Regions from separate parts of the Pseudarthrobacter sp. NPDC092424 genome, predicted to be linked through region 3. Evidence: predicted binding sites of a transcription regulator. Region 3 holds the regulator's gene; each other region holds the start of a gene.

Region 1 (7,637 bases), on a different contig from region 3:
CCGCGTGGGCAGGCCGGGCGGCGTCGGCTCCCAGTTCGTCATCCGCGAGCTGGCTGAAGAGATCGGGGACGCCGTAGTCCGCAACACCCCGGGCCGCCGGCGCGGCTGGGGCGGACGCCGGCCGTGCCGGCTCCGGCTCCGCCTGCTGAGCCCGTACCATCGCCGGCGCCTTGGCGGCATGCGCGTGGGAGGCCGGGAAGCCCGGGCCCGAACGGGCGGCCACGCCCTGCTGGTACGCGGTGGCGGCCGCCCGGGCCCGCTCGTCGGCAGCTTCGTTGAGATCATGCCCGGCGTGGCCCTTGACCCATTCGAACGTGTATTTCCTGCCTGCCAGCTCCCGGTCCAGCTCCTTGAGCAGCTCGACGTTGAGGACGGGCTTGCCGTCCGCCTTCCGCCAGCCCTTGCGCTTCCAGCCCGGCATCCACTTGGTGATCGAATTGATGACGTACTGGCTGTCACAGAGAATCCGCAGGTCCTCCTCGGGAACATGCGCCGTGGCCCGGAGCAGGTCCAGGACGGCCATCAGCTCGCCCTGGTTGTTCGTTCCATGCGGCCACCCGCCGGCCCGCCAGCAGTCGTCATTCACATACCAGGCCCATCCGGCCGGGCCGGGGTTTCCCAAGGCCGAACCGTCAGCCGCTGCAGTAATCGTCACTGCTCTATCCTGCCAGACGCCCCGCCCTCCCCCTTGAGTTTTGGCGAAACGCGAAATGCGGCCCCCTCCGGAGAGGGAACCGCATTTCGTGGTGCATCCGGGAGAAGACCCGGACGGGAAAGCAGGGAAGGCTAGAAGCCGCCCATGCCACCCATCTCGTCGCCGCCGCCGACGGGGGCAGCGTTCTTCTCGGGCTTGTCGGCCACAACTGCCTCGGTGGTGAGGAAGAGGCCGGCAATGGAGGCTGCGTTCTGCAGGGCAGAGCGGGTCACCTTGACGGGGTCGTTCACGCCGGCAGCCAGCAGGTCGACGTATTCGCCGGTTGCTGCGTTCAGGCCGTGGCCTGCGGGCAGGCCGCGGACCTTGTCCACCACAACGCCCGGTTCCATGCCGGCGTTGAAGGCGATCTGCTTCAGCGGAGCGTCGATGGCAACGCGGACGATGTTGGCGCCCGTTGCTTCATCGCCGGAGAGCTGCAGGTTTGCGAAGGCCTTGGCGCCGGCCTGGATGAGGGCCACGCCGCCACCGGCGACGATGCCTTCTTCAACGGCAGCCTTGGCGTTGCGCACTGCGTCTTCGATGCGGTGCTTGCGTTCCTTCAGCTCAACCTCGGTGGCTGCGCCGGCCTTGATGACTGCAACGCCGCCGGCCAGCTTGGCCAGGCGCTCCTGCAGCTTCTCGCGGTCGTAGTCGGAGTCGGAGTTCTCGATCTCGGCGCGGATCTGGGACACGCGGCCGGCGATCTGGTCGGCGTCGCCGGCACCTTCAACGATGGTGGTCTCGTCCTTGGTGACAACAACCTTGCGTGCCTTGCCCAGGAGTTCCAGGCCGGCGTTCTCCAGCTTGAGGCCAACCTCTTCGGAGATGACCTGGCCGCCGGTGAGGACGGCAATGTCGGCCAGCTGCGCCTTGCGGCGGTCGCCGAAGCCCGGAGCCTTGACGGCGACGGACTTGAAGGTGCCGCGGATCTTGTTGACGATCAGCGTGGCCAGGGCCTCGCCCTCGATGTCCTCGGCGATGATCAGCAGCGGCTTGTTGGACTGCATGACCTTTTCCAGGACAGCAACCAGTTCCTTGACGTTGGAGATCTTGGAGTTGACGATCAGGATGTACGGGTCCTCAAGGACCGTTTCCTGGCGCTCCGCGTCGGTGACGAAGTAGGCGGAGATGTAGCCCTTGTCGAAGCGCATGCCTTCGGTGAGCTCGAGCTCCAGGCCGAAGGTGTTGGACTCCTCGACCGTGATGACGCCTTCCTTGCCCACCTTGTCCAGGGCTTCGGCGATCAGGGCGCCGATTTCGTCGTCACCGGCAGAGATGGAGGCCGTGGCCGCGATTTCTTCCTTGGTTTCGATTTCCTTGGCGGAGTTCAGCAGCTCGGCGGTAACGGCGTCAACAGCCTTTTCGATGCCGCGCTTGAGGGACAGCGGGTCGGCTCCGGCGGCAACGTTGCGCAGGCCTTCCTTGACCAGCGCCTGGGCCAGCACGGTGGCGGTGGTGGTACCGTCACCGGCGACGTCGTCCGTCTTCTTGGCAACTTCCTTGACCAGCTCGGCGCCGATCTTCTCGTAGGGATCGTCCAGCTCGATCTCCTTGGCGATGGAAACACCATCGTTGGTGATCGTGGGGGCGCCCCACTTCTTCTCGAGGACGACGTTGCGTCCACGCGGGCCGAGGGTGACCTTAACGGCGTCGGCGAGGGTGTTCAGGCCCCGCTCAAGGCCGCGGCGTGCCTCTTCATCAAATGCAATGATCTTGGCCATAACGGCAGTAGTCCTTTCGGGACAGTCGTTAAGAATGAACCTTCGCTGCAGTGCCCGCGACGGACGGTTCGCACCGGCGGCCTCTGTATGCCTCCGGAGGCGGACCTCACTCCAGTTAGGTGTTTCTCGCTCCTCGCCCGGTGCTGCGCCGCCGGGGGCCGGCATTGCTTTAGCAGTCGGTACGTCAGAGTGCTAAGTCAATAATTAGCACTCCCCCGGTGAGAGTGCAAGCGAAAGCGGACCCGGAGCGGGCCGCGTGGAGCGTTCTTTGCGGAGCGCGGTCAGCCGCCCGCCCTGCCTGCGGTCTCGCTTCCGGTGGGCGCCGGATTGTTGTCCGCTCCGTAGGTGAAGACCATGAAGGAAGCGGAGGTGATGTCTCCGTTGGCGTCGAAGGCAACCGGGCCGGATTCGCCGTCGTAATTGATCTCCCCGCCGCCGGACAGGCCGGCTAGGCATTCCTTGTACGCCGTGCACGCCGCCTCGGATCCGCCGGAGACGGCAATCAGGTTCGCGGCGATGGACCGGCCGGCGTCGTCCTGCGCATGCGCGGCTGCGAGCGCGGAAAGAGTGACGGCGTCATAGGTCTCCGCGGCGAAGGACATGTCACGCAGCCCCTTGTCCACCTCGAGGATGCGGCCCTGAAACCCTGCCGCTGCCAGCTTTCCGGGAACCACCGCACGCGCCCCGTCCAACGCTTTGGCCGCCAGGGCCCCGCCATACCGGGCGAAAGCGCCGTCGCTCAGGATGATCCTGGCGCCGTCCACCCCGGCGTTATTCAGCTCCGCCAGGGCACCCTGCGCCCCGTCGCGGGCAATCAGGATAACCGCACCGGAGCCCTCGCCTGCCTTGGCAGCCGCAGTCCCGGCGTCGCCGGGGCTGAAGGATGCGGTAGCCCCCACATCCAGTCCTGCCTCCTCGGCGGCGCGGACGACGGCGGCGGACACGTCACCGCCATAGGAACCTTCCTGGTGCATCACCGAGACACGGTTGGCACCTGCTTCCTTGGCCAGTTTCACGAGGACCGGAGCCTGCGCGATGTCCGCGGGGGCGGTGCGGAAGTAGTAGCCGCCGCTCTTGGCGCTGCTTAGGCCGGCGGCGGTGTTGGCGGGCGAGACCAGGGGCGTCCGGGCGCGGGAGAGGACGTCGATGACTGCCGGGGCGTTGCTCGAATCCGTGGGGCCGATGACCACGTCCGCCTTGAGCGTGACGAAGGTGTTGGCCTGGGCCGCGGGGTCCCCGCCCGGCGTGGCGGGGAGCAGTTCCACGGGCCGGCCCTTGTGCCCGCCGCCGGCGTTGATCTCCCGCACGGCCAGTTCGGCGGCTGCGAGTTGGGGTGCGTTCAGGAAGGCATTGCCGCCGGTGTTGTCCAGGAGGAGGCCGATGCGCAGGATGCCGTCGCCTGATGCCTCCGCGGCCTCGGTCCGGGCGTTGCCGGGCACCGCCGTACAGGCCGCCCCGGGCAGGGCAGTGCAGAGGACTGCGGCAAAGAGTGCGTTCCGCTTGAACCTGGCCTTCATTCGACTGGCCGGACGCTTTCGGCCTGCGGGCCCTTCTCACCCTCGCCGACTTCCAGCTCCACACGCTGCCCTTCGTCCAGTGCCCGGTAGCCTTCGCCTTCGATGGCGGACCAGTGGACAAAGATGTCATCGCCCGAGCCGTCAACGGTGATGAAGCCGTAGCCCTTTTCAGCGTTGAACCATTTGACGGTTCCCAATGCCATGATGACCATTCTTTCGGTTGAATCCGGCAGTCCACGCCGTTGTGTGCCGTCCGGCCCGGACCAGGGCCTGGAATGTACTGTAGCCAATGCCGGCCGGGGTGCGCGGCTTAGGCATACCCCGGTCCCAGGACCACCACCAGCGGGGCCTGGAATTCGGTGCTGCTTACCACCGTGGGGATGCCGAGCAGTGCAGCCAAGGCCTCGGCGTTGGCCCGCTGGGCCTCGCCGGCGTAGAAGATCACGGACGCCTGCTGCGGGGCGCCGGACCAGTTGGCCACCTCGCCCAGCGGCCAGCCGTCTGCCTGCACAGCGGTGCCAACCCGCCCGGCAAGGCCCGCGGTTCCGGCGGCGTTGTAGACGGCAACCGACTGGGTCTTATCCACGGGCACAGCCGTTTCAGTGGGTTCCGGCTCGGCGGTGGCGGTGGCCGACGGCTTTGCGGTGGCGGACGGGGTGGCGGATTCGCTGGCGGTTGCCGAGGGTGCCGCCGAAGCTGAGGGCGATGACCCGGTGTCCGCCAGGGGCGCCTCCACGCTGGAGGAGGCCTGCCCCAGCGGGCTGAATCCCAGCTTGGGGAGGATCAGGAAGGCCACGGCGCCAATGGCCAGCGCCACGGCGCCTGCCGCGAGAATGGGCCAGAGGCGGACGCGCGACGGCGGCGTGGCCGCCCGGTGGACGCCTTGCCGCGAAGCGGCCTCCGGGACCTTGTCGAATTCATCGCGGGCATATTTGGGCATGGAAGACAGTCCTTGTTGATTGCTGATGCGGGCTCAGCCTGAGCGAATTACGCGTCCGAACCCAGGCGCCGCGCGGTGCGGGCGCGCTGGCGTGACGTACGTAGTCTACGCAATCTCTTGACCAGCATGGGATCGTGCGCCAGCGCATCCTCGGTATCAATGAGGGCATTCAGCAACTGGTAATAGTGCGTGGCGGAGAGGTCGAAAAGCTCCCGGATGGCCTGTTCCTTGGCCCCTGCGTACTTCCACCATTGGCGTTCGAGGGCAAGCATCTGCTGGTCGCGCTCACTCAGGGGCGAATCCCGCAGGGTGAAGTCCGCCAGGAGTGCCTTCCGCGGTTCCTGCTCCGGCAGGTATTCGCGCGCTGGCTCCGCCACGGCATACTCCTTCAATCGTTACGGTCGCTGCTTTTGCTTGCCGGTGCGGCAAATGTCCTGCCCCCATGCTACGGAGGAATAACAGCCTTGTCATTCGGCACGCGCCCCGTTCCCCGGCCGGCCTCCCCAGGCAGCGGCCCTGCGAGAATGGGAGCGTGTGGGATTCAGATGCGTTGTTCGACCTCGCCGCGGAGCCGGCGGACACCGAAACCTTTGCAGCCTTGGCGCAGAGGCCGCTCGAGGAGCTCGTGGCCCCGGACTGGGCGGAGGCACTGGCGGGCGTCGAGGACAGGCTGCGGAGCGTGCTCTCCTTCCTGGCCACGGAAGTGGCTGCCGGGCACCCGGTCCTGCCGCCGCCGTCGTGCGTGCTCCGGGCCTTCCGCCGGCCGCTTGCTGCCGTGAAGGTGCTGGTGGTGGGCCAGGACCCGTATCCCACGCCCGGGCATGCGGTGGGCCTGTCCTTCTCCGTGGACGGCCGCACTCGCCCCATTCCACGGAGCCTGGCAAACATCTACCGCGAACTGGAAGCTGACCTCGGAATTCCGCCGCGGACCCACGGGGACCTGTCAGCGTGGGCGGAGCAGGGGGTGCTGCTGCTGAACCGCGTGATGAGCGTGCGCGCGGGGGCAGCGGGCTCCCACCGGGGCAAGGGGTGGGAGGAAATCACGACGGCGGCAGTCGCCGCGCTGGCGGCCCGCCGGGGTCCGGACGGGGCCGGGTTGCCCCTGGTCGCCGTGCTCTGGGGCAAGGACGCGGAGGCCGTCCGGCCACTCCTGCCCGGTGTGCCGGCCGTGGCCAGCGCCCACCCCAGCCCGCTGTCCGCATCCCGGGGGTTCTTCGGCTCGCGGCCGTTCAGCAGGGTCAACGGGCTCCTGCAGGAACAGGGCGCGGCCGGCGTAACCTGGGAGCTTCCCCCTGTGCCGTGAGCCCTGCCTCTGGCTAGGCTGAATCCCATGAGTAGCCTTCCCGCCGCCACGAGCGCCACCAAGCAAAGCCGCCCGCAGATCAATCTCACGGTGCTGCGCCGGGAGCAGTTGTCCCCTCATATGGTGCGGATCGTCGCCGGCGGCGAGGGCTTCGCTGACTTCCTCAACAACGGATACGCGGACCGGTATGTGAAGATCGTTTTCCCGCAGCCCGGCGTGCGGTACCCGGAGCCGCTGGACCTGTGGCAGATCCGGGAGACGATGCCCAGGGAGCAATGGCCGTTTACCCGGACCTACACGATCCGGTGGGTGGACGAGGCCGCGCGTGAACTCGCCATCGACTTCGTGGTGCATGGCGATGAGGGGCTGGCCGGTCCGTGGGCTGCCCGTGCCGAGCCGGGTGATCCCTTGACCTTCACCGGCCCGGGCGGCGCCTACAACCCCTCGCCCGATGCGGACTGGTACCTCTTCGCCGGCGACGAGGCTGCGCTGCCGGCCATTGCCGCCGTCCTGGAGTCCCTGCCTGCCGGTGCCGCCGGGCTGGCGTTCCTGGAAGTGGATTCCGACGCCGACATCCAGCAGCTGCGCGCGCCCGCCGGGGTGCGCATCAGCTGGCTCACCCGCGACGGCTCACCGGCGGGCAGCGGCAGCCGTCTTGTGGACGCGGTGGCGGACGCCGACTGGCCCGACGGGCGCGTGGACGTCTTCGCCCACGGGGAACGGGGATACATGAAGGGGCTGCGCCAGGTCTTCTTCGAGCAGCGCGGGCTGGAACGCAGCCAGGTGTCGCTGTCCGGCTACTGGGCCAAGGGCCGGGTGGAGGACGTGTTCCAGGCCGAGAAGAAACTTCCGGTCGGGCAGATCTGAGGCTTCGTCCGGCGCTTCAGCGGCGGCGGGCGCGCCGGCGTTCGTTGCTCGCAAGGCTGCGCGTCAGCGGGCGGGCGAGGGTATCGCCCAGCACAATCCCGCCGGCGGTGCCCAGGACGATCGCGCCGGCGTTGAGCATCCCTCCGGCGCCCAGCAGGATCTCGGCCTCCTCGATGGTGAGCACGTACATCGAGCGGAAGATGGTGAGGCCCGGCAGCAGGATCAGCGCAGCGGGCACGGCCACCACCAGCTGCGGCGCGCCCATCCGCAGCGCCACCACGCGTCCGAGGAGGCCGATCACCACGGCGGCGATGGCAGGCGAGAAGCGGTCCCCGATGCCCAGCGAACCGCTCCCCAGCAGGACGAGGTAGCCCGCCACGCCCACGGCCGCGGTGGGAAGGAGGAGTTTCCAGGCGGTCTGTTCGGTGACTCCGATGGCCACCACCGCCACGGCAACGAAGAGGACCAGGACCCAGAGGTCGTAGGCCGGCGGATAGGTTTGCGTGACGTCGATGCGCTGCATCCCGGTCAGCTCGCCCACTACGAAGGCGACGGCGATGCCGGCCACGATGGCCCCGAAGGTCAGCAGGGTGGA
Region 2 (7,637 bases), on a different contig from region 3:
GGGACCCCAACGGCAGGATGCGGAAGCGGCCGCCGCAGCGGTCTCGGCCATGACGCCAGAGGAAAAGGCCGGGCAGGTGATCCTGCCGTTCTTCACGGGCACGGACGTGGAGGCCCACGCCCAGGTGGTTGAGCGCCTGCACCTGGCCGGGTCCATCATCATGGGGGACAACGTTCCCCTGGACGCCTCCGGGGCGGTCAAACCGGCCACCATGCAGGCTCTCAACCGGCGGCTCGCCAAGGCCTCTGCCGGACGGGCCTGGCCCGGCATCATCGCTGTGGACCAGGAGGGCGGGCTGGTGTCCCGCCTGGGCCGGCCGCTGACTGAATGGCCCGCGCCCATGAGCTACGGGGCAGCCGGGAACGGTGCGCTGGCCAGGCTGGCGGGGAAGGCGCTGGCCTCCGAGCTGGCCCACCTGGGCTTCAACGTGGACTTTGCCCCGGGCGCCGACGTGACCATCGGGCCCAACGACCCCACGATCGGTGCCCGGTCCTTCTCGGCCGACCCGGAAGCGGCAGCCGCCCTGTCAGTGGAGTTCTCCCGCGGCCTGCTCGAGGCCGGCGTACTGCCCGCTGCCAAGCACTTTCCCGGCCATGGCTCGGTCACGGCCGATTCGCACCGCAGCCTTCCCGTCCAGGGTGCAACCCTGGAGCAGCTCGAAGCGCGCGACTGGAAGCCTTTCCGGGCCGCTGTCGGCGCCGGCGTGCCGATGGTGATGACCGGGCACATAGCAGTGCCCGCGCTGGAACCGGGCGTTCCGGCGTCGTTGTCCCAGGCCACGTACGGCGCGCTACGGGACCTGGGCTTCGAGGGCGTGGCCGTGACCGACGCCCTGAACATGTCCGCCGTCAAGGGGAAGTACCCGGACGGGAAAGCCGCCGTCATGGCGCTGGCCGCCGGCGCCGACCTGCTGCTCATGCCCGCGGATGCAGCCAAGGCCCACGCCGCCGTGGTCCGGGCGGTCAAAAACGGCAGGCTCTCCGCGGCCCGGCTGGACGAGGCAGCCGTCCGCGTGGCCACCATGATGCACTGGCGCGGGCGCGCCGGTGCACCCGGCGGCGCGGCGCCGGGAAGCGGGGCGGGCATGTCTTCACGCGTCTCGGCCGCCGCCATCACCGTGCTGGCCGGCGAATGCAGGGGCCCGATGGTTCCGGGCGCTGTGCGGGTGACGGGCGGGGCCCCACGCGACCGGGCGCTGTTCGCCGCTGCTGCAGGCCGGGCGGGACTCAGGGTCGGTTCCGGCCCCGTGGTGAACCTCGTGGGCTTCGGCGGCAGGCCGGCTAAGGGCGATATTGCGGTGGCGCTGGACGCGCCCTGGGCCATCGCCGGGTCCACGGCCCCGGTGAAGCTGGCGCTTTACGGACGGACCCCGGGCGCGTTCGACGCACTGGCCGCGGTGCTGGCCGGGAAGGCGACAGCCCCTGGGAAGCTGCCGGCCGCCGTCGGACGCTACCCTGTGGGTACGGGCTGCCGCTGACGCGCCGGTAACACCCCGCAGGGGGTTAAATGGTTCCGTGCCCATTCTGAACAAAGACATGACCCTGTGTATCTCCCTGTCCGCGCGCCCCAGTAATAACGGGACCCGCTTCCACAACCACCTGTACGGGCAGCTTGGCCTGAACTGGATCTACAAGGCGTTCGCTCCGGCCAACCTGGAGCAGGCCATCGCCGGGGTCCGCGGCCTGGGCATCCGGGGCTGCGCCGTATCCATGCCGTACAAGGAGGACGTGATCGCGCTGGTGGACCGGATGGATCCTTCCGCCCAGGCGATCGACTCGGTGAACACCATCGTCAACACGGACGGGCACCTCACGGCGTACAACACGGATTACACCGCCATCGAACAGCTCCTCGCCGCTAATGCGGTGCCTACCGGCTATTCGGTTCTTGTCCAGGGCGCCGGCGGCATGGCCAAAGCCACGGTTGCTGCCCTGCGCGATGCAGGCTTCGGCGATGTCACCATCATCGCGCGGAACGGGGCCGCCGGGCGGGCGCTCGCGGAGCAGTACGGTTTCCGGTGGCAGCCGGCGCTGGAGGGCGCCACGGCGGACCTGATCATCAACGTGACGCCCATCGGCATGGCCGGAGGCGCCGAGGCGGAGGCGCTTTCCTTCCCGCAGGAAACGGTCGACGCCGCACGGCTGATTTTCGACGTTGTGGCACTTCCCGCCGAAACACCACTGATCCGGGCCGCCCGCGCCGCCGGCAAGCCTGTGATTACCGGGGCGGAGGTGGCCACCATCCAAGCGCTGGAACAGTTTGTCCTTTACACCGGCATCCGGCCTTCGCCGGAGCAGGTGCGCGCGGCCGAGGAGTTCATGCGGGCGCAGTAGCTGCGCTTGGGGCCGGTTCCACCACGACGGCCACCCGCTCCTCGCCGATGCGGGTGAGCACCAGGGTGGCGGACGTTCCGGCACCCTTCCGGGCAGCTTTGCCGGAGGGGAGCAGCTGCTTGCGGAGCTCCTCCGGGGTCACGGCCGTGCCGCGCTTCTTGATATCCAGCACCGTGATGCCGTTGTCCTTCACCCATGCCTTGAGCGCCTTGACGTTGTAGGGCATGACCTCCAGGACCCGGTAGGCGCGCGCGAAGGGCGTCTCGACCAGTTCCGGCGCGCAGAAGTAGGCGATGTGCTCATCCACCAGGTGCCCGCCCAGCTGGAGCGCGACGTCGGCCACCAGCCCCGCGCGGATCACCGCACCGTCGGGTTCGTAAAGGTAGCCCTCCACCGCTCCCACGGCCGCCCCCGGGCCCGCACCGAAGTCCTCGCCGCTGGTAACCTCGGCCGCTCCCTGCGGGCCGAGGACCAGGGCGGCGCGGCGGACGCCGGGCCTGCTGACCGCGTTGAACCACAGCGTCACCTCCGTGACGTCACCGCCCACGGATACCCACTGGGCTTCGCAGTCGGCGGGAACGGACTCGTGCGGCATTCCCGGGCCCATCTTCACGCCCACCGCCTTGCCGGTGGCGGCCAGTGCTTCCACGAAGGAAAGCGGCGGGGAGAAGGCCTCCGGATCCCAGATGCGCCGGGTGCCGGACGTGGAGGTGACGCGGCGCGCGGGATCCAGCCAGACGCCGTCGGCTTCTTCGAGGGAAACCGATGTGGCGTCCGCGTGGACCACCGTGGCGTTGGGGAAGGGAATGAGGTTCACCGTGGCACAGGCGGCCGTGGTTTCGTCCATTTCCACGGCGGTGACGGTGAGATCCAGCGAGGCCATGGCCAGGGAGTCTGCGCCGAGTCCGCAGCCCAGGTCCGCCACGTGCCGGATGCCGGCGGCGGCGAAGCGCTGCGCATGGCGGGCCGCGACGTTCAGCCGTGTGGCCTGCTCCAGCCCTGCCTGGGTGAAGAGCATCCGGGAGGCGAACTCGCCGAACTTTGCCTCGGCCCGGGTCCGGAGCCGCGATTGCGTGAGGACAGCGGAAACCAGGGCGGGGGAGTGGCCTGCCTTCCGGAGGGCTGCATTGAGCCCGAAGGACTCGTCCTCGCGGTACGGGCCCAGGGAGCCCAGCAGGTCCCAGCCTTCGGGGGTGAGCAGCGGCGCAATCTGGTCCTGGGGAGCTTCAGCCATGGGTTCCAGCCTAGTGGAGGAGTATCCCGTCCGATGCGGATAGGGTTGATGGCATGAACGACGCAGCGGGACCCCGGCAGGACGGTATGGACGACCCAACGGACACCGGGGCCGTGCACAAGGGCCCGTTGCGGTTTGCCCGGCCGGCGCTGATCGCCGCCGCCACGGTGGCCGTGGTCTGCCTGGCGCTGCTGGTCATCATCTTCATGCTGGACGCGTTCAATGCCACCGTTTACTCCGTGGGCGGCAACAGCATCCAGGACGACACACAGGAGGCGCGCGACATCCGCGGACTCTACGCAGGAGCCCGTGCCGGCGGCATGGTGGTCCTGGTGGTGTCGCTGCTGACTGCCGCGGCGGCCGCCGTCGTACTTTACCGCGGACGCAACCAGGCAACCGGCGACGGCGACGAGGACGTCGACTTCGAGGACCTGGGCCGCTGAGGCCCGCCCGGCCGCTGCCCGGCGCTGGTCAGGAACACCCCTGATATCACCAGGACCCCGCCCAGGACCTGCGTAACGCTGATGGGCCGGCCCAGCAGCACCGTGATGATGGCGGTGAACACCGCAATGAGGTTCAGGTAGTTCCCGGCATTCGCCGGCGATGTCCGGGTCAGGGCCAGGTTCCACAGCAGGTACGAGCCCAGCGACGGGAAGACCACGATGAACGCCAGGGACCATGCCTCGGCGGGAGCCGACGGCAGGCCTGCTCCGGTTGCGGCCGCGACGGGAGCCAGGACGACGGCCGCCATGGCCACCTGGACGGCCGTGGACGTGATGGCAGGCAGCGACTGCCGCCGGGCCAGGACCGTGTAGCCTGCCCACACCGTGATGGCGGCGAGGATCAGCAGTTCCCCGGCCTTGAGGGAGAACGTCAGCAGGCGGTGGAGTTCCCCTCCGGTCAGGACCAGAAGGACGCCCGCCAGGCCCAGCGCGACTCCCAGCCAGCTGGCCGGGGCCGGCCGCTCACGGAACAGCACCACGGCCAGCACCAGGATGAGGGCGGGGTTGGCAGCGGTGACCAGCGAGGCGTTCAGGGCCGAGGTGTGCCCCAGGGCGCTGTACAGCAGCAGCGTGTAGCCGGTCATGCCCAGGCAACTGAGCAACAGCAGCAACGGCCACTGCCGGAGGACGGCCCGCCAGTCCGGCCGGTCGATGACTTGGGCCAGCACCAGCAGCGGCAGCGCAGCCAGCGCCCAGCGCCAGAACGTCAGCTGCAACGGAGCCATCGTTTCCACGGCGGCATGGCCCACCACGAAGTTGCCGGCCCAGAAAAGGGTGGCCAGGGTCAGGTAAATCGCAGCTCGCACCGCTCAAATCTACAGGCCCGCGCGTCCGCCCGTGACGAAAATCTGGCACTCGCCTTGACCGAGTGCTAACCCGTGCATAGAGTCTTCATTAGCACTCTCCCTAGGCGGGTGCTAACACATGAAGAGCTGCCAGCCAGGCTGCTGCCGGCACCGCGACGACGGTTTGCCAGCCAGTGCGGGAGAGCTTTCCAGTCCACGAATTTGCTGACGAAAAGGAGAGGTCCGAGTGTCGGTCTCTATTAAGCCTCTTGAGGATCGTATTGTTGTCCGCCCGCTCGAAGCCGAGCAGACCACGGCTTCCGGCCTGGTGATCCCGGATTCCGCGCAGGAGAAGCCCCAGGAAGGCGAAGTTGTTGCAGTTGGCCCCGGCCGCTTCGAGGACGGCAACCGCGTACCTGTTGACGTAGCCGTCGGCGACGTCGTCATCTACTCCAAGTACGGCGGAACCGAAGTCAAGACCGGTGGCACCGAGTACCTCGTGCTGTCCGCCCGCGACGTTCTGGCGATCGTCGTTAAGTAACCTCCGGATCCCCGTGCTGCCTGTCCAGTTTGCGCTGGCCGGCGGCGCGGGGTTCTGTCTTTGAAAGGACACCACCATGGCAAAGCAGCTTGCGTTTGATGACGCTGCCCGCCGGGCCCTCGAGGCCGGCATCGATAAGCTCGCCAACACCGTCAAGGTGACGCTCGGCCCCCGCGGCCGCAACGTCGTCCTGGACAAGAAGTGGGGCGCGCCCACCATCACGAACGATGGCGTGACCATCGCCCGCGAAGTGGAACTGGACGATCCTTACGAGAACCTTGGCGCCCAGCTGGCCAAGGAAGTTGCCACCAAGACCAACGATGTTGCCGGTGACGGCACCACTACCGCAACGGTCCTGGCCCAGGCACTGGTCAAGGAAGGCCTGCGCAACGTTGCCGCAGGTGCGGCTCCCGGCCAGATCAAGCGCGGCATCGAGGTTTCCGTGGAAGCCGTCGCCGCCCGCCTGCTGGAGAACGCCCGTCCGGTTGAGGGCACCCAGGTTGCCAGTGTGGCTGCCATCTCCGCACAGAGCGAAGAAATTGGCGAGCTCCTTGCCGAAGCCTTCGGCAAGGTGGGCAAGGATGGTGTGATCACCATCGAGGAATCCTCCACCACCCAGACCGAACTGGTCCTGACCGAAGGCATGCAGTTCGACAAGGGCTACCTGTCCCCGTACTTCATCACGGACGCGGACCGCCAGGAAGCCGTCCTCGAGGACGCCCTCATCCTGATCAACCAGGGCAAGATCTCCTCGCTGCAGGAGTTCCTGCCGCTGCTGGAGAAGGCGCTGCAGTCGTCCAAGCCGCTGTTCATCATTGCCGAAGACGTTGACGGCGAGGCACTCTCCACGCTGATCGTCAACCGCATCCGCGGCACCCTGAACGTGGTTGCCGTCAAGGCCCCGGGCTTCGGCGACCGCCGCAAGGCCATGCTTCAGGACATCGCCACCCTCACCGGTGCTCAGGTTGTCTCCCCGGAGCTTGGCCTCAGCCTGGACACCGTGGGCCTCGAGGTGCTGGGTACTGCCCGCCGCATCACGGTCACCAAGGACAACACCACCATCGTGGACGGCGCAGGTTCTGCCGAGGACGTGTCCGCACGCGTCGCGCAGCTGCGTGCCGAGCTGGCCCGCACCGACTCCGACTGGGACCGCGAAAAGCTCCAGGAGCGCCTGGCCAAGCTGGCCGGCGGCATCGGTGTCATCAAGGTCGGCGCTGCCACCGAGGTTGAACTGAAGGAAAAGAAGCACCGCATCGAGGACGCCGTGTCCTCCACCCGCGCTGCCCTCGAAGAAGGCATTGTCTCCGGTGGCGGTTCAGCCCTGATCCACGCCCTGAAGGCACTGGATGAGGACCCTGCCGTGCAGGCACTCGAAGGCGACGCGGCTGCTGCCGTGGGCATCGTCCGGCGTGCACTGACCCAGCCGCTGCGCTGGATCGCGCAGAACGCCGGCTTCGACGGCTACGTCATCGTGGCCAAGGTCGGCGAACTGGAAGCCAACCACGGCTTCAACGCCAAGTCCGGTGAGTACGAGGACCTGATCGCCGCAGGCGTGATCGACCCCGTCAAGGTGACCCGCGCGGCTCTCCGCAACGCGGCTTCCATCGCCGCCCTGGTCCTCACCACCGAGACCCTGGTGGTTGAGAAGCCGGCTGAGGAAGACGAGCACGCAGGCCACAGCCACTAAAGCAAGGCCATACAGCAAAAAACCGGTCCGGCATTTGCCGGGCCGGTTTTTTGTCTGCCGCTGCTCTTGCCATGCCCGTGGCAGACTGGTGCCATGCTGCTCGACGAGCTCGTGAAAACCACTGACGCGGTCTCATCCACACGCTCCCGGCTCGCCAAGGTCGAGGCGCTCGCAGAGCTGCTGCGCCGGCTTGAACCTGCCGAAATCGCCACCGCCGTCGGCATGCTCACGGCACGGCCGCGGCAGGGACGGGTGGGCGTGGGCTGGCGCGGAATGTCGGCCGCCCGGGGAACGCCTGCGGCGGTGCCGGGCCTGACTATCGCCGACGTCGACGCCGCGTTGGACCGCCTCCTCGGCACGGCCGGAACCGGGTCCGCCGCGGAGCGTATCGCCACCCTTCGGACCCTCATGTCCGCCGCGACGGAACGGGAGCAGGCCTTCATTGCCGGCGTCCTCCTCGGTGAACTGCGCACCGGCGCCTTGGAAGGCGTGCTGACCGACGCCGTCGCCCGGGCCGCCCGGCGGCCCGTTGAAGCGGTGCGCCGCGCCGCGAT
Region 3 (7,637 bases):
CGGATTCGTTGTTGACCTCGATGCTCACGCGTGTTCCCCCCGCTTTTCCCGTACGGCCGAATGTTTCACGCGGCTGCGCTGCGCGTCGTCCCAGATGCTGTAGGCGTTGACGATGTCGCCTACCAGCCGGTGCCGCACTACATCCGCTGCGTCCAGGACAGAGAAGTTGACGCCCTCGATGCCGCGCAGGATCTCCTCCACGATGCGGAGCCCGGAGCGCGTGCCGAACGGCAGGTCCACCTGGGTTACGTCGCCGGTCACCACCATCTTGGAACCGAAACCAAGCCTGGTCAGGAACATCTTCATCTGCTCCGGAGTCGTATTCTGGGCCTCGTCCAGGATGATGAACGCGTCGTTGAGGGTGCGGCCGCGCATGTACGCCAGCGGTGCCACCTCGATGGTCCCGGCAGCCATCAGGCGGGGAATGGACTCGGGGTCCATCATGTCGTGCAGCGCATCGTAAAGCGGGCGCAGGTAGGGGTCGATCTTGTCGCTGAGTGTGCCTGGCAGGAAACCCAGCCGCTCGCCCGCTTCAACCGCAGGACGGGTGAGAATGATCCGGCTGACTTCCTTTTGCTGGAGCGCCTGGACGGCCTTGGCCATCGCGAGGTAGGTCTTTCCGGTACCCGCAGGGCCGATGCCGAAGATCACCGTGTTGTCGTCGATGGCGTCAACGTAGTTTTTCTGGTTCAGCGTTTTGGGCCGGATGGTGCGGCCCCGGCTGGAGAGGATGTCGTGGGTAAGGACGTCTACGGGATTCTGCAGGGACTGGCTGCGCAGGAGGACGGCAAGCTGCTGGAGCACTGCCGGGGTGATGACGGTCCCTTTCGACACGAGCCCACGGACCTCGTCGAGGAGGCGCATGATCCGCGGCACCTCGGCGGGCGGCCCGCTGATGGTCAGCTCGTTGCCGCGGACGTGGAAACTGACGTTGGGGAACTGCTCTTCGATAAAGCGCAGCGCTTCATCATGGCTGCCCAGGGACTGAACCATCTGGTCGGAGTTATCGAAGAGGACCACCTCCGTCCGGACTCCCGGAAGGGAATGGGGGAACTCTGCTGCGGCGCCCTCTCCGGTGAGCCGGCGCTTTCCGTTCGCTGATTCAGTCATAGTGCTGGCCCGCGGGCCCGTGATCCCCTTCAAGTCTGAGAAACGTTTGCCGCCGGGAAGCGCAAGGCCGGTGCCGGCGTCGTTTTTCCCAACGGGTCCTTACATCTTACGCCAGGAGGCCCCTGCGGCGGCGCCTGTCCGCTCCGGGAAGCGCGCCCGGAGGAGAGCCGGCCGCCGGCGCCGGGCGGTTATGTCTCAAGTTCATATCAGCCGGATATCGTTCCCGTTGCAGTTCGCGCGGGAGGGCCTGATCCGGGTTTCCAGAGCCCCTTGCTGTGCCATGCTTGAAATCCAGCTTCCGTTGGAAGGAGCCGTCCGGGGACCGGCCCACCACCCAGAAAGGACAGGGCCATTATCGTGCCGGAAACCACCGCTCCCCCTAGGGGTGCACGGACGGGCCGCCGTGTGCGTGCCGCGGTCGTGGCGGGTTTCCTGGCTGTGCCCCTGCTGCTGACCGGCTGCGTCGTCGAACCTGTCCCGGCGCCTTCCGGACCGCTTGGGCCGGGCACCACTGCCGGGGGAGGAACCCCCGGGGTCCCTGCCACCAGCGCCCCGCTTGAAACGACGCAGTCCTCCAACAAGGCCCCGGTGTATTGGATTGGCCGCAGCGGCCAGAACGTCTTTCTTTACCGCGAGTTCCGCGATGTGCCGGAGCAGGAAAATCCGGTCACCCGGGCACTGCGGGCCATGATGTCCGAGCAACCGCTGGATCCTGATTTCTTCACGCCATGGCAGAATCCCAGCAGCCTTGCCACGTCCATCTCGGGCAAGGATGTCATCAACGTGGACGTCTCCGAGGACGCATTCAACAGCAACCTGGACGCGGACATGGCTGCCCGTGCCGTCCAGCAGCTCGTGTACACGGCAACGGCCGCCGCTGCGAGTTCAGGCCTGATCGACTCCGGCCAGCAGATCAGGGTACGGATCCTGGTGGACGGCCATACTGACTACCCTGCCTTCAAACACATCCGGCTGGGCGACCTGATGTCCCGCGCCCCGGGCATGGTGGCCCCGGTGTGGATTATCGACCCGCAGGAGGGCGTGGAGATGGGTGCCGGCAGCGTCAAGATCACCGGGCGCAGCACCAAGGCCGGAAGCAGGCTGCGCTGGCAGATCCTGAAAGGCACGGAGGGCGCCGTGAAGATGCCGTACCTCACGGGCGAAACCACCGCCGCCGCAGAGGCCGGACAGTCGGGCATCTTCACGCTGGCCCCCAAGCTTCCCGCCGGGGACTACGAGCTGAAGGTTGCCCAGGCGGGAACCGGCGACGGCCCGGACCTGAATGCGGACACCAGGACGTTCAGCGTCCGGTAGTGCCCCAGCGTCCCAGCACATCGCTGGCGAGGACGACGGCGGCCGGCCCGGCCGTGGAGGAGCGCAGGACGTGGCTGCCGAGCAACGCGGTCACCGCCCCCTTATCGCAGAGCCGCGTCACCTCGCGCGGGCTGATGCCGCCTTCCGGCCCCACGATCAGCAGCACCTCCCGAACGCCCGCCCCATCGCGTCCCTGCCATGATTCAAGAACGCTCCGCAGCGGGCGGACGGCGTCCTCATGGAGGATCACTGCCAGGTCCGCGGCTTCGACGGCCGCGGCAAGGGCGGAGGTGTCGACGGCGGGACGCACCTCCGGCACCCAGGCGCGCCGCGCCTGCTTTGCCGCAGCTGCAACGACGGACTGCCACTTGGCGTGCGCTTTTGCGGCCCGGTCACCCTTCCAGCGCACGATGGAACGTTCCGACTGCCATGGGACCACCGCATCGATTCCGAGTTCCGTCGCCGTCTCGATGGCCAGTTCGTCGCGGTCGCCCTTGGCGAGGGCCTGGACCAGCACCAGCCGGACGTCCGGCCGGGCCTCGTCAGTAAGGGAGAGGCACTCGACTTCCAGGCCGGACGGGCCGGCCGACGCCACCGTTCCGGTCAGGCGCCGGCCGGCACCGTCGACGATGTCCACGGGTTCACCCTGCGCGAGGCGTTTGACCGCGACCGCATGCCGGGCTTCGGGTCCTTCCAGGACAAACGTGTCACCAGGACCGGTCCCGTCGAGGCCGCCGGCAGAGGTGAAAAAGACGGGGTTGCTCACCGCTACAGGTTACCCAGCCGGTCCCGAAGCTTTGCGAACATGCCGCCGCTGGCGGCGAGCTTGCCCTCGGTGATCTGTTCGCCGCGGAGCTTGGCCAACTGCCGCAGGAGGTCTTCCTGCGCAGCGTCCAGCCGGGCGGGGGTTTCCACCTGGAGGTGGACCTTCAGGTCCCCCCGGCCGTATCCGCGCAGGTGGGTCACGCCCAGTCCGCGGAGGGTGATGATTTCGCCCGACTGGGTGCCGGGCTTGACGTCGATTTCCTGGACGCCGTCGAAGGTTTCCAGGCTGACATCCGTGCCCAGCGCTGCCGCCGTCATGGGGATGTTCAAGGTGGCGTGCAGGTCATCGCCGTCACGGACGTACGTGGGATCGTTGTTGACCCGGATTTCCACGTAGAGGTCGCCTGACGGCCCGCCCGCGGGACCGGCCTCCCCCTGTCCCGAGAGCTGGATCCGGGTTCCGGTGGCAACGCCGGCAGGAACCTTGATGGTGAGTGACCGGCGGCTGCGGATGCGGCCCTGGCCGCTGCACTCGTTGCACGGATCCTTGATGACGGTGCCGAAGCCCTCACACGTACCGCAGGGTGCGGCGGTCATGACCTGTCCAAGAATGGAACGGACTGCCCGCTGGACCTGGCCGCTGCCGCCGCAGATGTCACAGCGCTCAGGGTGCGATCCCGGCTGGCAGCAGGAGCCCTCGCATGTGGGGCAGGTGACGGCGGTATCGACCTCAAGCTTCTTGTTGACGCCAAAGACGGCGTCGCGCAGTTCAATGCGCACGCTGATCAGGGCGTCCTGCCCGCGGCGGACACGCGACGCCGGGCCGGTGGTGCCTCCGGCTCCGAAGAATGTGTCGAAGATGTCCTGGAAGGCGAAGCCCTGGCCGGCATATCCACCGCCGCCGAACCCGTTGTCCGTGCCGTTCTCGTTGCCCGTGGTGTCGTAGACGCGGCGCTTCTGCGGATCCGAGAGGACCTCGTAGGCGTGGGTCACTGCCTTAAAGCGGTCCGAGGCATCCTGGCCGGGGTTGACGTCGGGGTGGAGCGTGCGGGCCAGCTTGCGGTAGGCCTTCTTGATCTCTTCCCCCGTAGCCTCCGGCGAGACTCCAAGGACGTCATAGTGGCTGCTCAAAGTTGGTTTCTCTTCCTTGTTGTAACGTCAGGGTCCCAGGATCCGGGACAGGTACCGTGCCACGGCGCGCACGGCGGCCATGGTGGTGGGGTAGTCCATCCGCGTGGGTCCGAGTACTCCGATTTTCGCTGCACTGTCCGGACCGTAGCCCGTAGCCACCACGGAAGCTTCCGCCAGGCCGTCGTACGGGTTTTCCCGTCCGATGCTCACGGCCACGCCGCGGTGGTCCTGCGCCATTTCGCCCAGGAGCCGCAGCATGACCACTTGCTCCTCCAGTGCTTCCAGGACCGGCCCGATGCTGAGTGGAAAGTCCACGTTGGAACGGGCCAGGTTGGCGGTGCCGGCCATGACCATGCGGTCTTCCCGGCTGGTGTGCGCCAGTCCTTCCAGGCCATGCGCCAGAGCCTGGGCCGCCTGCCGCTGGCCGGGGCCCACCGCGGAAACCACCGCCGGCAGGGACTGGGCCAACTGGCTGAGCGCCGTACCGCCCAGCGATCCCAGGAACCGGGTCCGCAGCGCGGCAAGTGCGTCGTCTCCCAGGTCCTGCCCGACGTCGACCACCCGCTGGTCCACCTTGCCGCTGTTGGCGATCAGCACCACCAACACCTTGCGCGGGGCAAGCAGGACGAATTCGATGTGGCGGACCAGCGCCCGGCTGAGGTGTGGATACTGCACCACGGCAACCTGGTTGGTGAGCTGCGACAGCAGGCGCACGGTCCGGTCCAGGACGTCGTCGAGATCGTCCGCGCCCTCCAGCAGCGACTGGATGGCGCGGCGCTCCGCCTGGGAAAGGGGCTTCACAGCCGAGATCTGGTCCACGAACAGGCGGTAGCCCTTGTCCGTGGGAATCCGGCCCGCACTGGTATGGGGCGCGGTAATGAGCCCCTCATCCTCCAGCGCCGCCATGTCATTGCGGATGGTCGCACTGGAGACGCCGAGATGGTGCCGCTCCACGAGGGCCTTGGAACCGACCGGCTCGCGGGAGTGGACATAGTCCTCAACGATGGCCCGCAGCACTTCCAGCTTGCGCGGTTCGCTCACACTCCACCTCCATCCAGGGTCCGGGGCGGCCTCGCCGGCCCGGTCAGCGCCACCATGACTGTTAGCACTCGACATGCCTTAGTGCTAACAGTCTATTATGACTCGCCCCGTTGTTAGCATTGGTACCGCTCCGGGGGAACGGGGCAACTGATCTATCACTAGGCGGAATGAATCCATGGATTACCAGAACTGGGGCCCCCGGGATATGTCGGCTCCTGCCAGGACCGCGCTGCCCGAGGTGCCGGTGGAGCGCGGCATGGTCCTTGAGGACGTCCAGTCGGGATGGGTGGGTGCGGTCACCCGGGTAGAGAAGTCCGGCGGCATGCATGTGGTCGCGCTGGAGGACCGGCGCGGAAAGTCCCGCTCCTTCAAACTGGGCTTCGGCTTCCTCCTCGAGGGCCGGCCGATCCGGCTGCTGCCGCCGGCCCCACGCACCGCCGCAGGACAGGCAGGCGGACCTGGCCGTACCGCGTCTGGTTCCGTGCGGGTCCCCGGCCAGCGCGCACAGGTGGCCAAGGCGAGCCGCATCTGGGTGGAAGGCAAGCACGACGCCGAACTGGTGGAGAAGGTATGGGGAGACGACCTCCGGGTGGAGGGCATCGTCGTCGAACCCCTCCACGGCATTGACGACCTCGCCGCGGCGGTGGCGGAATTCCGCCCCGGCCCCGGACGGCGGCTTGGTGTCCTGGTGGACCACCTCGTTCCCGACTCCAAGGAATCCCGCATTGCGGAGGCCGTGATGTCCTCACCGGGCGCGGCCGGCAACGTCCTTATTGTCGGTCACCCGTACGTGGACGTGTGGCAGGCAATCCGCCCGTCCGTGCTGGGCATCGAACAGTGGCCGGTGGTGCCCCGCGGGCAGGACTGGAAGACCGGCATACTGGCCGCCTTCGGCTGGCCGCATGAAACGAAGGAGGACATCGGCCTGGGCTGGCAGAAACTGCTGGGCGCCGTCCGGACCTACGCAGACCTGGAGGCGTCGCTGCTGGGACGCGTGGAAGAAGTGATCGATTTCCTCACCGTCCCCTAAAAGGCGGAGCCATGCCTGGCAGACAGTATTCTTATTAGTGCAGGTTCGCCAATTCCCGGCGGACCGGCAGCACAGGGCACCATGTACCCGCCGGCACCAATAGCACTCCAGAAGGAATCAGACCGTGGCAGAAAACGCACGTGATCACAGGAACCGCCAGGACGGCCCGGGCCGCTCCGAATACCACGGCGTTCCGGCGAATGCGCTGCCGCTGACGGCCAGCGAGGACCGGCAGTGGGCCACGCTGGCGCACTTTGGCGGCATCCTTGGCTGTGTGCCGTCTCTCCTGATCTACCTGATCTTCCGGGACCGCGGGCCGTTTACCGCGCAGGAGTCCAAGGAAGCACTGAACTTCAGCCTGCCACCCACCATCGCGGCCGTCATCGCCAATATCCTGGTGTTCGTCCCGGTGGTGGGCAACATCTTCGCCGTGATCGCGACCCTCATCTGGATCGCCCTCACGTGCTTCTCGGTCTCCGCCGGTATCCACGTGAACAAGGGCCAGCCGCACCGTTACCAGTACAACCTGCGCTGGATCAAGTAAGCCCACTGCAACGCGGGGTCACTTTTCGCCTCATATCGGCACGTTATGGGGACCGGAGTGACCCCGCGTTCAGTTCACGCAACTAGTCCGGCAGCAGGCGGCGGACCACGGCGTCAGCCAGGAGCCGGCCTTTGAGGGTCAGGACCAGGCGGCCGCGGAAGGCGGCGGCCGGTTCCACCAGGCCGTCGGCTATGAGTCCGGCCACTTCGTGGCGGCCCGCCGGTTTCAGCGAGGCAACGTCCAGCCCCGTGGAGAGTCGGGTCTCCAGCATCACGTGCTCCACGGCACGGGTCTCCAGGTCCAGGGTTTCCCTGCCGGCTGCCGGTGAGAGCCCCTGGCCCAGCCGGCCGGCATAGGCGGTGGGGTGCTTGACGTTCCACCAGCGCACGCCGCCCACGTGGGAATGCGCGCCCGGACCGATGCCCCACCAGTCATCCCCGCGCCAATAGGCGAGGTTGTGTCGGCAGGCGTGGCGCGGCGTCCGGGCCCAGTTGCTGACCTCGTACCAGCCGAGCCCTGCTTCGGTGATGAGCTGGTCGGCGAGTTCATACTTGGTGGCGTGATCGTCGTCGTCAATTTCCGGTACCTGGCCCCTGCGGATCTGCCCCGCAAGCTTGGTTCCGTCCTCAACGATCAGCGCGTAGGCGCTGATGTGGTCCGGGCCGTAGGACAGCGCCGTTTCGAGCGAGAAGCGCCAGTCAT

What was found. Region 3 encodes HrcA, which represses chaperone genes, less so after heat shock. Its sites were predicted from a motif close to TTNGCACTCGNNNNNNNCGAGTGCNAA; they were not measured.
Region 1: a site for HrcA is predicted at 2,585-2,611, ahead of groL (chaperonin GroEL). Genes of this name have one in related genera too.
Region 2: a site for HrcA is predicted at 4,919-4,945, ahead of groES (co-chaperone GroES). Genes of this name have one in related genera too.

The regions. Positions count from the first base shown of each region.
Region 1 covers NZ_JBIVQC010000006.1:158,196-165,832, forward strand. The annotation lists gene ACIQCN_RS11080 (RNase H family protein) at 1-655, opposite strand, end outside; gene groL (chaperonin GroEL) at 787-2,415, opposite strand; gene ACIQCN_RS11090 (ABC transporter substrate-binding protein) at 2,697-3,932, opposite strand; gene ACIQCN_RS11095 (cold-shock protein) at 3,929-4,144, opposite strand; gene ACIQCN_RS11100 (LytR C-terminal domain-containing protein) at 4,243-4,872, opposite strand; gene ACIQCN_RS11105 (DUF3263 domain-containing protein) at 4,920-5,249, opposite strand; gene ACIQCN_RS11110 (uracil-DNA glycosylase) at 5,405-6,175, shown strand; gene ACIQCN_RS11115 (siderophore-interacting protein) at 6,203-7,042, shown strand; gene ACIQCN_RS11120 (threonine/serine exporter ThrE family protein) at 7,059-7,637, opposite strand, start outside.
Region 2 covers NZ_JBIVQC010000001.1:131,370-139,006, forward strand. The annotation lists gene ACIQCN_RS00695 (glycoside hydrolase family 3 N-terminal domain-containing protein) at 50-1,477, shown strand; gene ACIQCN_RS00700 (shikimate 5-dehydrogenase) at 1,536-2,333, shown strand; gene ACIQCN_RS00705 (SAM-dependent methyltransferase) at 2,317-3,567, opposite strand; gene ACIQCN_RS00710 (hypothetical protein) at 3,621-4,010, shown strand; gene ACIQCN_RS00715 (DMT family transporter) at 3,941-4,876, opposite strand; gene groES (co-chaperone GroES) at 5,103-5,396, shown strand; gene groL (chaperonin GroEL) at 5,473-7,083, shown strand; gene ACIQCN_RS00730 (ATP-dependent DNA ligase) at 7,177-7,637, shown strand, end outside.
Region 3 covers NZ_JBIVQC010000002.1:434,910-442,546, forward strand. The annotation lists gene ybeY (rRNA maturation RNase YbeY) at 1-28, opposite strand, end outside; gene ACIQCN_RS05025 (PhoH family protein) at 25-1,110, opposite strand; gene ACIQCN_RS05030 (GerMN domain-containing protein) at 1,516-2,424, shown strand; gene ACIQCN_RS05035 (16S rRNA (uracil(1498)-N(3))-methyltransferase) at 2,411-3,190, opposite strand; gene dnaJ (molecular chaperone DnaJ) at 3,193-4,320, opposite strand; gene hrcA (heat-inducible transcriptional repressor HrcA) at 4,348-5,361, opposite strand; gene ACIQCN_RS05050 (DUF3097 domain-containing protein) at 5,537-6,391, shown strand; gene ACIQCN_RS05055 (DUF4870 domain-containing protein) at 6,516-6,935, shown strand; gene hemW (radical SAM family heme chaperone HemW) at 7,018-7,637, opposite strand, start outside.